Regions from separate parts of the Paenibacillus sp. FSL R5-0908 genome, predicted to be linked through region 1. Evidence: riboswitches for the same ligand, from Rfam matches in the RefSeq annotation. Region 1 holds a riboswitch; the other holds the start of a gene.
The links. Region 1 has a riboswitch for glycine ahead of gcvT (glycine cleavage system aminomethyltransferase GcvT). Riboswitches for the same ligand answer to the same signal wherever they lie in the genome.

Region 2: another riboswitch for glycine. It lies ahead of MKZ09_RS33470 (amino acid permease); the one in region 1 lies ahead of gcvT (glycine cleavage system aminomethyltransferase GcvT).

Annotation. Positions count from the first base shown of each region.
Region 1 is NZ_JBBOUV010000001.1:6,787,242-6,792,303, reverse strand. Features, by position in the region: gene gcvPA (aminomethyl-transferring glycine dehydrogenase subunit GcvPA) at 1-780, opposite strand, end outside; gene gcvT (glycine cleavage system aminomethyltransferase GcvT) at 887-1,999, opposite strand; glycine riboswitch at 2,186-2,284, opposite strand; gene gcvH (glycine cleavage system protein GcvH) at 2,563-2,955, shown strand; gene MKZ09_RS30905 (flagellar motor protein MotB) at 3,384-4,214, opposite strand; gene MKZ09_RS30900 (flagellar motor protein) at 4,211-4,993, opposite strand.
Region 2 is NZ_JBBOUV010000001.1:7,320,825-7,325,886, forward strand. Features, by position in the region: gene MKZ09_RS33465 (metallophosphoesterase) at 1-964, shown strand, start outside; gene MKZ09_RS33470 (amino acid permease) at 1,333-2,745, opposite strand; glycine riboswitch at 2,893-2,975, opposite strand; gene MKZ09_RS33475 (AraC family transcriptional regulator) at 3,257-5,062, opposite strand, start outside.

The DNA.
Region 1 (5,062 bases):
TACGATGTCGGCTCCAAGTTTGCCCGGAGTTTCAAGTACACCAAGAGCTATTGGGTTCGCGCTGACTACAAGAAGACCTTTAACCGCGTGAATCAGCGGCTCAACCGAGCGAAGATCCTCGATGCTGCCGAAGAAGTTAGGCGATTGAATAAGCACTGCGGCAGTATCTTCATCGATAGCTTCAGCAAGTTTAGCTTGATCGGTAAGACCGTCTTTATAGTCAATCTCCACCACCTCCAGACCCCAAGCATTAGCCGAAGTACGTAGCACTTGGCGAGCCTCAGGATGAACGGTACGGGAGACGATTAATTTTTTGCGTTTGGTAGCGCCAGCCGCGAGAACCGCTGCTTCGGATAAAGCTGTAGCGCCATCATACATACTGGCATTGGCAACTTTCATACCGGTTAGTTCGCAAATGTAGGATTGGAATTCGAAGATCGCTTGCAGCTCACCTTGGCTGATCTCCGGTTGATACGGAGTGTAGGCAGTGTAGAATTCAGAACGGGAAATGACATGGTTGATGACCACAGGGATGTGATGATCGTATAATCCGGCGCCGAGGAAGCTGGCGTGAGAATCAAAGTCGGCATTTTGGTCAGCCAAACCTTTCATGTGGCGCAGCAGGGCGTATTCATCGAGTGGTTCAGACATCGGCATAGTGCCTTGGTAACGTACCGCTTCAGGAATATCGGAGAACAGCTCATCTAAAGACTGAATCCCGACGGCCTCCATCATCTCTACGCGGTCCTGTTCTGTCATGGGCAGATAACGGTGCTTCATTAAGGTTTCACTCCTTGGCTTTTTTAAAATATAAGAAAGTACAATTTTCACGCTATACTTTATTCTTCTATTTCTCGCTTAAAAGCTCACCGTCCTTATATGGACGCTAAAGGCGTTTATACTTGTAAAAAGGGGCCTTAATCACTACAGCCTTAAGCTGCTTACCGCGTATCTCCACGTAAACCTCTGTGCCTATTTCACTGTAATTAGCATCAAGCAAAGCCAACCCCAGGTTACGTTTCAGCGTAGGGGACTGTGTTCCGGTTGTGACCTCACCAATCTTAACGCCATCTGCCCAGACAGGATAATGGGAGCGTGGAATGCCTCGATCAATCATTTCTAGGCCGATAAGGCGTCGGGGAATGCCAGCTTCTTTTTGCTGTATTAGTGCATCGCGTCCGATAAAGTCTATTTTGTCCAGCTTCACGAAGAACTGTACTCCTGCTTCAAGCGGGGTGATGTCAGCGGATAGCTCCTGACCGTACAGTGGTAATTTTGCCTCAAAACGCAGGGTATCCCGTGCACCCAGTCCAGCAGGTGTTAATCCGTGGGGCGCGCCTGCTGCAAGCAGTCCGTTCCATAACGTTTCTGCACCTTCCAGCGGAGCGTAAATCTCGAAGCCATCTTCACCGGTATAACCCGTACGGGAGATAAGTACCTCTACACCGCAAACGGTGGCGCGTTCGATGAAATGGAAAGGCTTGAGTGTTGAAATAGGAGCATCAGTAACTTCCACGAGAATGGTTTCTGCCAGAGGACCCTGCAAGGCGAGCAAAAGCGTCTCGTCAGAGACATTAGTAAGCGTGACTTCGCCGAATTCAGAGGTCAAATGCTCTTGCAGCCACTGGAAGTCTTTGTCGATGTTGGAGGCATTAACGACGAGCATATAATGCTCTTCGCTTAGGCGATACACGAGTAGATCGTCGACAACTCCGCCATTTGGATAACACAGCAGCGTATATTGCGCAGCACCATCTGTGAGGCGGCTGACATCATTGGTTGTCATTTTTTGCAAAAAGGCTTCTGCACCGCTCCCAATCACCATGAATTCACCCATATGCGAGACATCGAACAGCCCAGCCTGCTGGCGAACGGCTTCATGCTCTTTTACGATACCTGTAAACTGTACTGGCAGCTCCCAGCCACCGAAGTCAATGCATCTGGACTCCGCATAAGCGGAATAGAGATCATAAAAAGGTGTTCTTCTCAAAGCATCCATGTCGTCACTCCCTTTGAACTGATTACATACGAAAAAAGGACAGGCAGAAGCAATCATGCATAAATGCACAAATCGCTTTCTGCTCTGTCCTTTGTACCTGAGAGTTACCCTGCCGTAACTAGCTTGCAGGTTTCCCCGTTGGTGATCTGACGCATCTAGCCTTGCGTCTGATGCTCTCCAGAGATACGTCCGACAAAGGTCCTTTTGCCTGAGAGATTCACCCCTGTTAGGGCTTACTCCTTCGGCGCCGTCTTCAAGTGAGACAGTCTCTCCCTATGCCATCATCCGCAACTATATTTATTTCAAATATAAGAAAGTATATGGTTCACATTATACATTATCCTTATATTTCTCCGAGAAACGGCGATTGCCTATAAAAAGACGACAACGTCGTTTCTTCTTGTATGTCTCCATTAAACGGGTATAGTCGGGCTCTGTCAACAAGAAAAAGTCGAAAAAATGACAAATTTTAATTTCCTGTTAGTAATATTGACATTGTGAGCCGGGATAACTTAGGCTATAACTAAATTTAGAACTCCAAATTGGAAATGAGGCGGCTTGAAATGAGTGAAGTATTAGACAACCTTCTTTACAGCGAAGAGCATGAATGGGCACAGCAAGTAGAAGGGCGAGTAGTACGTGTTGGGATTACGGACCATGCTCAGCATTTATTAGGCGACATCGTATTTGTTGAGTTTCCTGAGGTGGGATCGACCATTTCGGCCGGTGACAGCGTAGGCAGTATCGAATCCGTTAAGACGGTATCGGAATTGTATTCGCCCGTCTCTGGGACGGTTACCAAGGTGAATGATGGATTAGAAGCTAGTCCGGAGCTTATCAATGATCAGCCATATGGCGGGGGTTGGATTTTTGAGATTGAAGTTGATGGAGAATATGCTGATGCTGTAAAAGGTCTGTTAGATGCAGCTGGTTATAGCGCGTTAGTTGCTGAATAATTGGAAATTGGGGACGGGAAATAGTCTGATCAAGTGTGATGTTTTTAGCAGCAAGTTTCTGTGATTTGGGGACTTGCTGTTTGTGTTTCTTATGTAGATTGTGCGAGTATTCGTAAACCTAGTCGAGTGGTTTGAGGGTCTAGTGGAGTATGGAATTAGGGAAAACCTCCCTCATTTTAGACGATTATAGCGTGAGAGTTAGGGTATTAGGGAATTCCTCCCTAATCATCTCGGTAAAACCACTATTTCAGACTAAAAAGAGTAATAATCAGGGAGAAATCCCCTCATTCCGCGATTGGATACGATAATAGGTGAATAATCAGGGAGGTTTTCCCTAATTAAATTGGATGAAGCCCCTTGTTAGCTCAATGTGGTAATTGCAAAGGCCCCTACCGCCGAACTTAGCTCTGAGCGCAAACAACTATATTTTATTCCACCTCTTGAAGCTGTCGAAGGACAATGATCTCTACGCGTCGATTTTTCTGTTTGCCTGCTACTGTAGTATTATCTGCTGTTGGTCGGGTATCGGCATAACCTGCATATTGAAAAGTGTCCGGGTTCAGTCCTTCATTATCTAAGAAAAAGCGCAGCACAGAAAGCGCACGAGCACCCGATAGCTCCCAATTGTCGTTATAGCGGGAAGCTGATGACACTGGTGTATTATCCGTATGTCCTTCAATGCTGATCGTTGCCCCGATATCTTTAAATAAGCCAGACAACTGCTGAAGAGCAGGAAGGGCTGGTGACTTCACATCTGCTTTACCCACATCAAAAAGAAAACGGTCGCTGAGCGTGATTTCTATGCCCTGCGGTTTGTCGGCTACAAATATTTGTTCACCGAGATTATTCTCCTCCACATAGTGGGTGATCACACCCATTAACTCAGCAAGCTTCGCCTCTTGTTCTCGAAAAGCCAACTCCCGTGCTGAAGGTGTTTCATTCTCCGTTTGTTCATCAGAACCGTCATTTGGTTTTGCAGTTGCGTTCGCATTCCCATCTGTACTCTCTGGTTTGTTGTCAGGGGTCTGTCCAGCATCTAAAATACCATCTCCGCCTTCAAGAACAGTGCTGCTCGACTTGAAAGTCTGGGATAAAGAGCCGGTTACGATATTGTATTTGTCAGTGTCCAGGCTGCTCATCGCATACAATATAACGAAAAATATAAGTAAAAGCGTAATTAGATCTGCGTAAGTAATCATCCAACGATCACGGCTTTCTCGATTCTCTACCCGCCGTTTGCGCCGGTCTCTTTGTCTCATATAAAACCTCTTGCTTCTGCACGGTCATCTGTGGTGGTGTCTGAAATGAAGGAGTTCAGTTTTTTACGCACCAGCAGCGGATGATCCCCGTTCTGTAGAGAAAGAATGCCTACTAGCAGCATCTCCATGCTATGCAGCTCACTTTGGCTGCGGGATTTGATTTTGGAAGCAATGGGTAAAAATATTAGATTAGCGATGGCTACTCCGTATAGTGTTGCAGTGAACGCTACTGCGATAGAGGTACCTAGATTTGAGGGGTCTGTAAGGTTGCCCAGTACCCTAATGAGTCCCATAACTGTACCGATGATCCCCATCGTTGGAGCATATCCGCCAGCGGCTTCAAAAATCTTGGCGTAGCTTTCATGCTTCAATTCTTTCGCATCCATTTCCAATTCTAAAATCTGTCTTACCTGCTCAGGGTCAGTGCCATCGACGATAAGCAACAGTCCTTCGCGCGTAAAAGAATCGGGATGTGCTTCCGCTTGTTTTTCGAGCATTAAAACGCCGCCGCGGCGGGCCACTGTGGCCATTGCGATAAGCTCTTCTGCTTTCTCTTCATCACGTTCAGGATTGCGGCCAAAAGCCATGCGCAGAGCGGTGGGGATGGAGCGTAGCTTAGCTGCCGGGAAGCTGATCATTACGGCGGCAATCGTACCTCCAAATACAATCAAAGCTGCATTAAGCTGCAGCAGTCCGGAAAGGCTTCCGCCTTCCCAGAGGTAGCCGCCGATTAGCGCAGCCAGTCCGGCCACTAGGCCGATTATTGCGGTAATATCCATGCTTCAAGCTCCTAACATTTCTGTGTATTATGGTTTGCATCGATCTAAGCAACACTGTATAATGAACGG
Region 2 (5,062 bases), 530 kb from region 1:
CGATTCAAATATTGTTAATTTTATTGGTCAATTCGGAGACTATTGGATGGGGATCTATTTCTATTTATTCCTGCTATTGATCCTTTCAGATGTAATCTTACTAATTAGTAAGTGGATTAAGGTCCTCCCTTCTCCTACACCAGCACGTGTTATTTTTCATACAAGGTCCGTAGTATTAATTCTAGTCATAGGATTGGTGTCCTATGGGATTTATAATGCGAATCATTTAAAAGAAGTCACCTATCCGCTCCAAATACATAAAAACACTTCATTAGATCAGTTAAATATCGTCCTGATCAGCGACTTACATTTAGGCTACGTAAATGATGTAAAGTTTATTGAAGACGTTGTTGATCGTATTAATGGACTACAGCCGGATATGGTGTTGATGACAGGAGATATATTTAATGGTAACTACTATGCGCTCTCTAATCCTTCCAAAGGAATAGAGTTATTAAGCACTATTCAGTCAACCTATGGGGTTTATGCTTGTTTAGGTAACCATGATGCAGGACGCTCATACGATCAGATCGTGAACTTTATAGATAAGAGTAATATCAAACTTCTAAATGATGAGCATGTCGTTATTGATAATCAATTCGTTGTTGTGGGTAGAAGGGATTCCTCACCGATTGGTAATCAAGGGAACCCCAGAGCGATTACTTCAGAGGTGATGAGTGACATTGATACAAATATGCCCGTTATCGTAATGGATCATCAACCAACCAATAGGATTGAATACGCAGATGACGTTGATTTGATACTTAGCGGACATACGCATCAAGGACAAGTATTCCCTGCAAATCTGATCACTAATGCTATGTTTACAGTAGATTATGGCCACTATCAAAAGAATCCAAACAGCCCTCACGTCATCGTTACATCTGGTGCAGGGACTTGGGGACCGCCATTACGAATTGGCACGAATAGTGAGATAGCACTGATCAAAGTGGATTTTAAATAGAGGAGATTTTTTAGACTGATTAAAAAAGCGGCCCGCCTATGGACGAGAAGTAACGTCATAGACTGCCGCTTTTTTTTGCTCAGCAACATAAAAAACATGGAAGAATAACGGGAAAGACTGGAGTAGCATCTTACTAAACTTCGCTAAAAATGCAGCAACTCGTAAGGATTGGATACAGGAATAGAAAGAGGATTTAACAAAACAAATTGGCAATATCCCCAGTGAAAACAGATTCCAAAATGCTTCCACTGCCAGCCTGAGCGAGTTTGTGGGAGATATCAAGGATATGCTTACCCAAGCAGGATTTAAGAATAGTGGATTTCTCTGACTGCCTATCTAACTGTAATATCAGCAAGCACCTTCATCGACTAATCATGCCGGATCTCCGTGTTAGTCCGAATACCTTCGAGACGATCTCTTGGATCAAGCGTTATTCTTTCCCTCTTTCTTCTATTTATTGAATACAAAACAAATAATAATATAAACCATAAAGGCGTCAACAATAAGGCCGGACGAGTTTCATCAGCAAATAGCATAATTATGAGTATGATTGCAAACAAGGCTAGAACAACATAATTCACAAAGGGTGTAAACGGTGCTTTGAATTTTGATTTGGCCTGCAATTCCGGCTTCGTCTTTTTATATCGCAAATGGCATATTAGAACGACGCCCCAAACCCAGATGAAACAAATGGCACTAATCGTTGTTACGATGCCAAAAGCCGTCTCCGGAATCAGCTTACTCAACAAAGCGCCTACAGATAAGACAAGCGTGGATATAAATAAAGCATTACTGGGTACATGATTTTTATTAAGCTTTGCAAAGTTGGCTGGAGCCTGGTCATTTCTGCTTAGATTGTATAGAATCCGGCTTGTTGAGAACATCCCGCTGTTACAAGCGGACGCAGCTGATGTTAATACAACGAAGTTAATAACCCCCGCGGCAATCGGAATCCCCACTAAACTAAATGTTTTAACAAAAGGACTTTCTGCCGGGTTTAGTTCTGTCCATGCGTTGATGCATAATAAGGCAATAATAGCACCCACGTAGAAAAATAGAATTCGTAAAGGTATTTTATTAATCGCCGATGGGATAGTTTTTTCTGGATTAGAAGTCTCTGCTGCCGATACGCCCACCAATTCCACACCCACAAAAGCAAACACAACCATTTGAAATGAAAGTAAGAACCCTGAAATCCCGTTTGGAAATACTCCCCCATGTGCCCAAATATTACTGAGCGCAACCGTTCCGGTAGTTGTTTTGAATCCAATCACCAGTAGAACTACCCCGATGGCAATCAATGCGAGAATAGTGATTACCTTAATTAAAGCAAACCAAAATTCCAATTCGCCAAAGCTTTTTACCGTCAATAAATTGAGTCCTAATAAAATAATTAAACAAATGACTGCGGGTATCCATTGCGGGATATCAAACCAATATTGTACATAGACCCCGACAGCTATAATATCGGCCATAGCCGTCATGATCCAACAAAACCAATAGGTCCATCCGGTTACAAACGCTGCCCGCGGTCCAAGATAGTCTTCGGCAATGTCTGTAAAAGATTGATAACCTGCTTTAGACAACAGAAGTTCTCCCAATGCCCTCATTACAAAGAAAATAGCGATACCCACGATTAAATAAGCAAAAATGATCGATGGTCCTGCCAGCTGTATAGCTTTACCTGATCCTAAAAATAATCCGGTACCGATGGTTCCACCAATTGCAATGAGCTGAACATGCCGATTCTCTAAATCTCTCTTTAATTCTTGTGCTGCCATTTCGAACTCCCCCTTATGTGAAAAAAATAACAAGTAAAAATGATAACAAAAAAGAGATTGGATACGCTCCAATCTCTTAGGTCTAAGAATAATAAATAAAATACATTCCTTTATTCTGACGATGATCAGAATAACAAATGAATTATCTAGTACTCTTCTGTCCTTTTGCCTGAGATTGTGAACCCTTCGGCGCCGGGGGAATCTCCCACGGTCTCTCCAGAAGCTGCTCCTGCTATAGTGTGATCCATAGCAATCATAGCTTGCGAATTATTTAATTGTTATGCCGCTAACTTCATTTTTAATATTTTTCAATACTAATCATTGTCAAATATTTTGTCAATAACATTAATTACCGCTGAATTTAAATGCATAATACGCGAATATCATGCCTTGCTTCGGAAACATCGCAACCAACAGACCAAGATTGGCTGATGGTTAATATGAAAAAAGGGCTATCTCATTGTAGAATTCTACTCCTGAGACAGTCCCTTTATGTTTGAAACACACTCAATTAGTGGCTTGTCAGCCAATCCGCCAACTCTTCTGTCTGACTCAGAATAGCTATTGGATCCCAGTAGCCGGAACGATCGCTTGTCCAAAGAAATACGTGATCATTTTTGACTGCTGGCAGTGCGCCCCAGATCGGGTCGGCTTTAAGTTCATCCAGCTTTTTTGAGTCAGAGGTAAGAATGACATAGTCACCGGCATACTTTGGTAAGACCTCAGCAGAGAATGAAGCCCAGCCCGGATCGGCCATTTCGGCGGCGATATCCGCGGGAGGCTTAAATCCCAATCCATTATAGATCGGCTGTCCACCTTTACCGAAGTCTGTTCCGACGGCCATCAAGCTGTTTTCAGACCATTCAATAATGGAAAATGTGCTGTCTGCAGGCACAACCTTCAATACGCTCTCCTTGGCACTGGCCATACGGCTGTCATAGTCTGCAAGCCAGGTTTTTGCCTTATCTTCTTCACTAAGCAGCTCTCCGAAATAAGCCACTTCCTCATGTACCGTTTTTAGGGAAGCGTATGGAATAACGACCGTAGGTGCGATTTTTGACATCTGCTCATTTAGCTCAGGATAGAAATCATCCATTATAATCAAATCAGGATTTAGCGACAGAATTTTCTCTACATTTCCATTCCCGTCCCCTATATTCTCAACGTCTTTCAAATACTCCTGAAAATATGGATTTTTAATATGATGTTCGGAGGTTCCGATAGGTGTAATGCCAAGCGCAATTAAGCTGCCAAGGTATTCGCCTGCAACAATTCTCTGGGGATGAAGGGGGATCTCCACCTCACCGTTAACCGTTTTAACGATTCTGGTCTTCGGCTGCTGTGAGGCAGCATTTTCCCTAGCCCCGTTTGTACCACATGCGCTCAGCACCAAAATGAAGCTTAGCAGCAGTACCGATGCCAGCGTAGGCCTTGAATGTTTAAACATGAATGAATCTCCCTCTTGATCAAAATGATACTGATAATCGTTATCAATATAATCAGTATAGTGAAATGATTCAAGGGCGACAATGGAGGATTCTATGTTTGTGGCAGGACTATCTTCTAGTTTGTTCTTTCTGGAATGCAATTCTCTATAGCTAATCGGGGAAACTCCCTTGTACTTTTTGAACAGCCTGCCCAAATAACTAGGGTCTTGATAACCGACACCCACTGCAATTTCCTTCAGCGTAGCATCTGTTTCCAGCAGCAGTGCCACCGCTTTTTCGATGCGTACCTTAATTAAGTAATCAATCGGGCTAAGTCCAGTACGGATTTTGAAGTAGGAAGATAAATGGGGGACGCTATAGTTCAGGCTTTCCGATAATGATTCCAGCGTAATGTTATCCGTATAATGTTCATGAATGATGTCGGCGACTCGGGCGGCCAGATCGCGCTTAGTCGTATTAACCCCTTGCACTGACATTTGATGGAGTAGCTCATACACAAACTGATGGAATAAAGTGCGAACATGCAACCGCGCAAGCGGCTGCTGCTTTCCCCACTCCTTAAACATTTCGCTCACTATACGATACAACGTTACCGAATGGTCAGGCGTTATGCTGTACGAATGATCAAGGGGTTGAGCACCCTCGTATAGCGTAGCAATCTCTAAGGGTAGTGAGGGATGCATACTCACTTTATAATAAATGCTATAGTAATCCAGCCCTTCGCTGCCTGCATCAATGTTGAGCACAGTTCCTTTGCCTACGTGAAGCACTGTAAAGCGCTGTAAACGATGAACTTCGCTTCCCAGATTAACTGTAGCATTACCGCGAATCGACATAAGAAACAGCCTTGAGGGGACGTAATAGGAAGG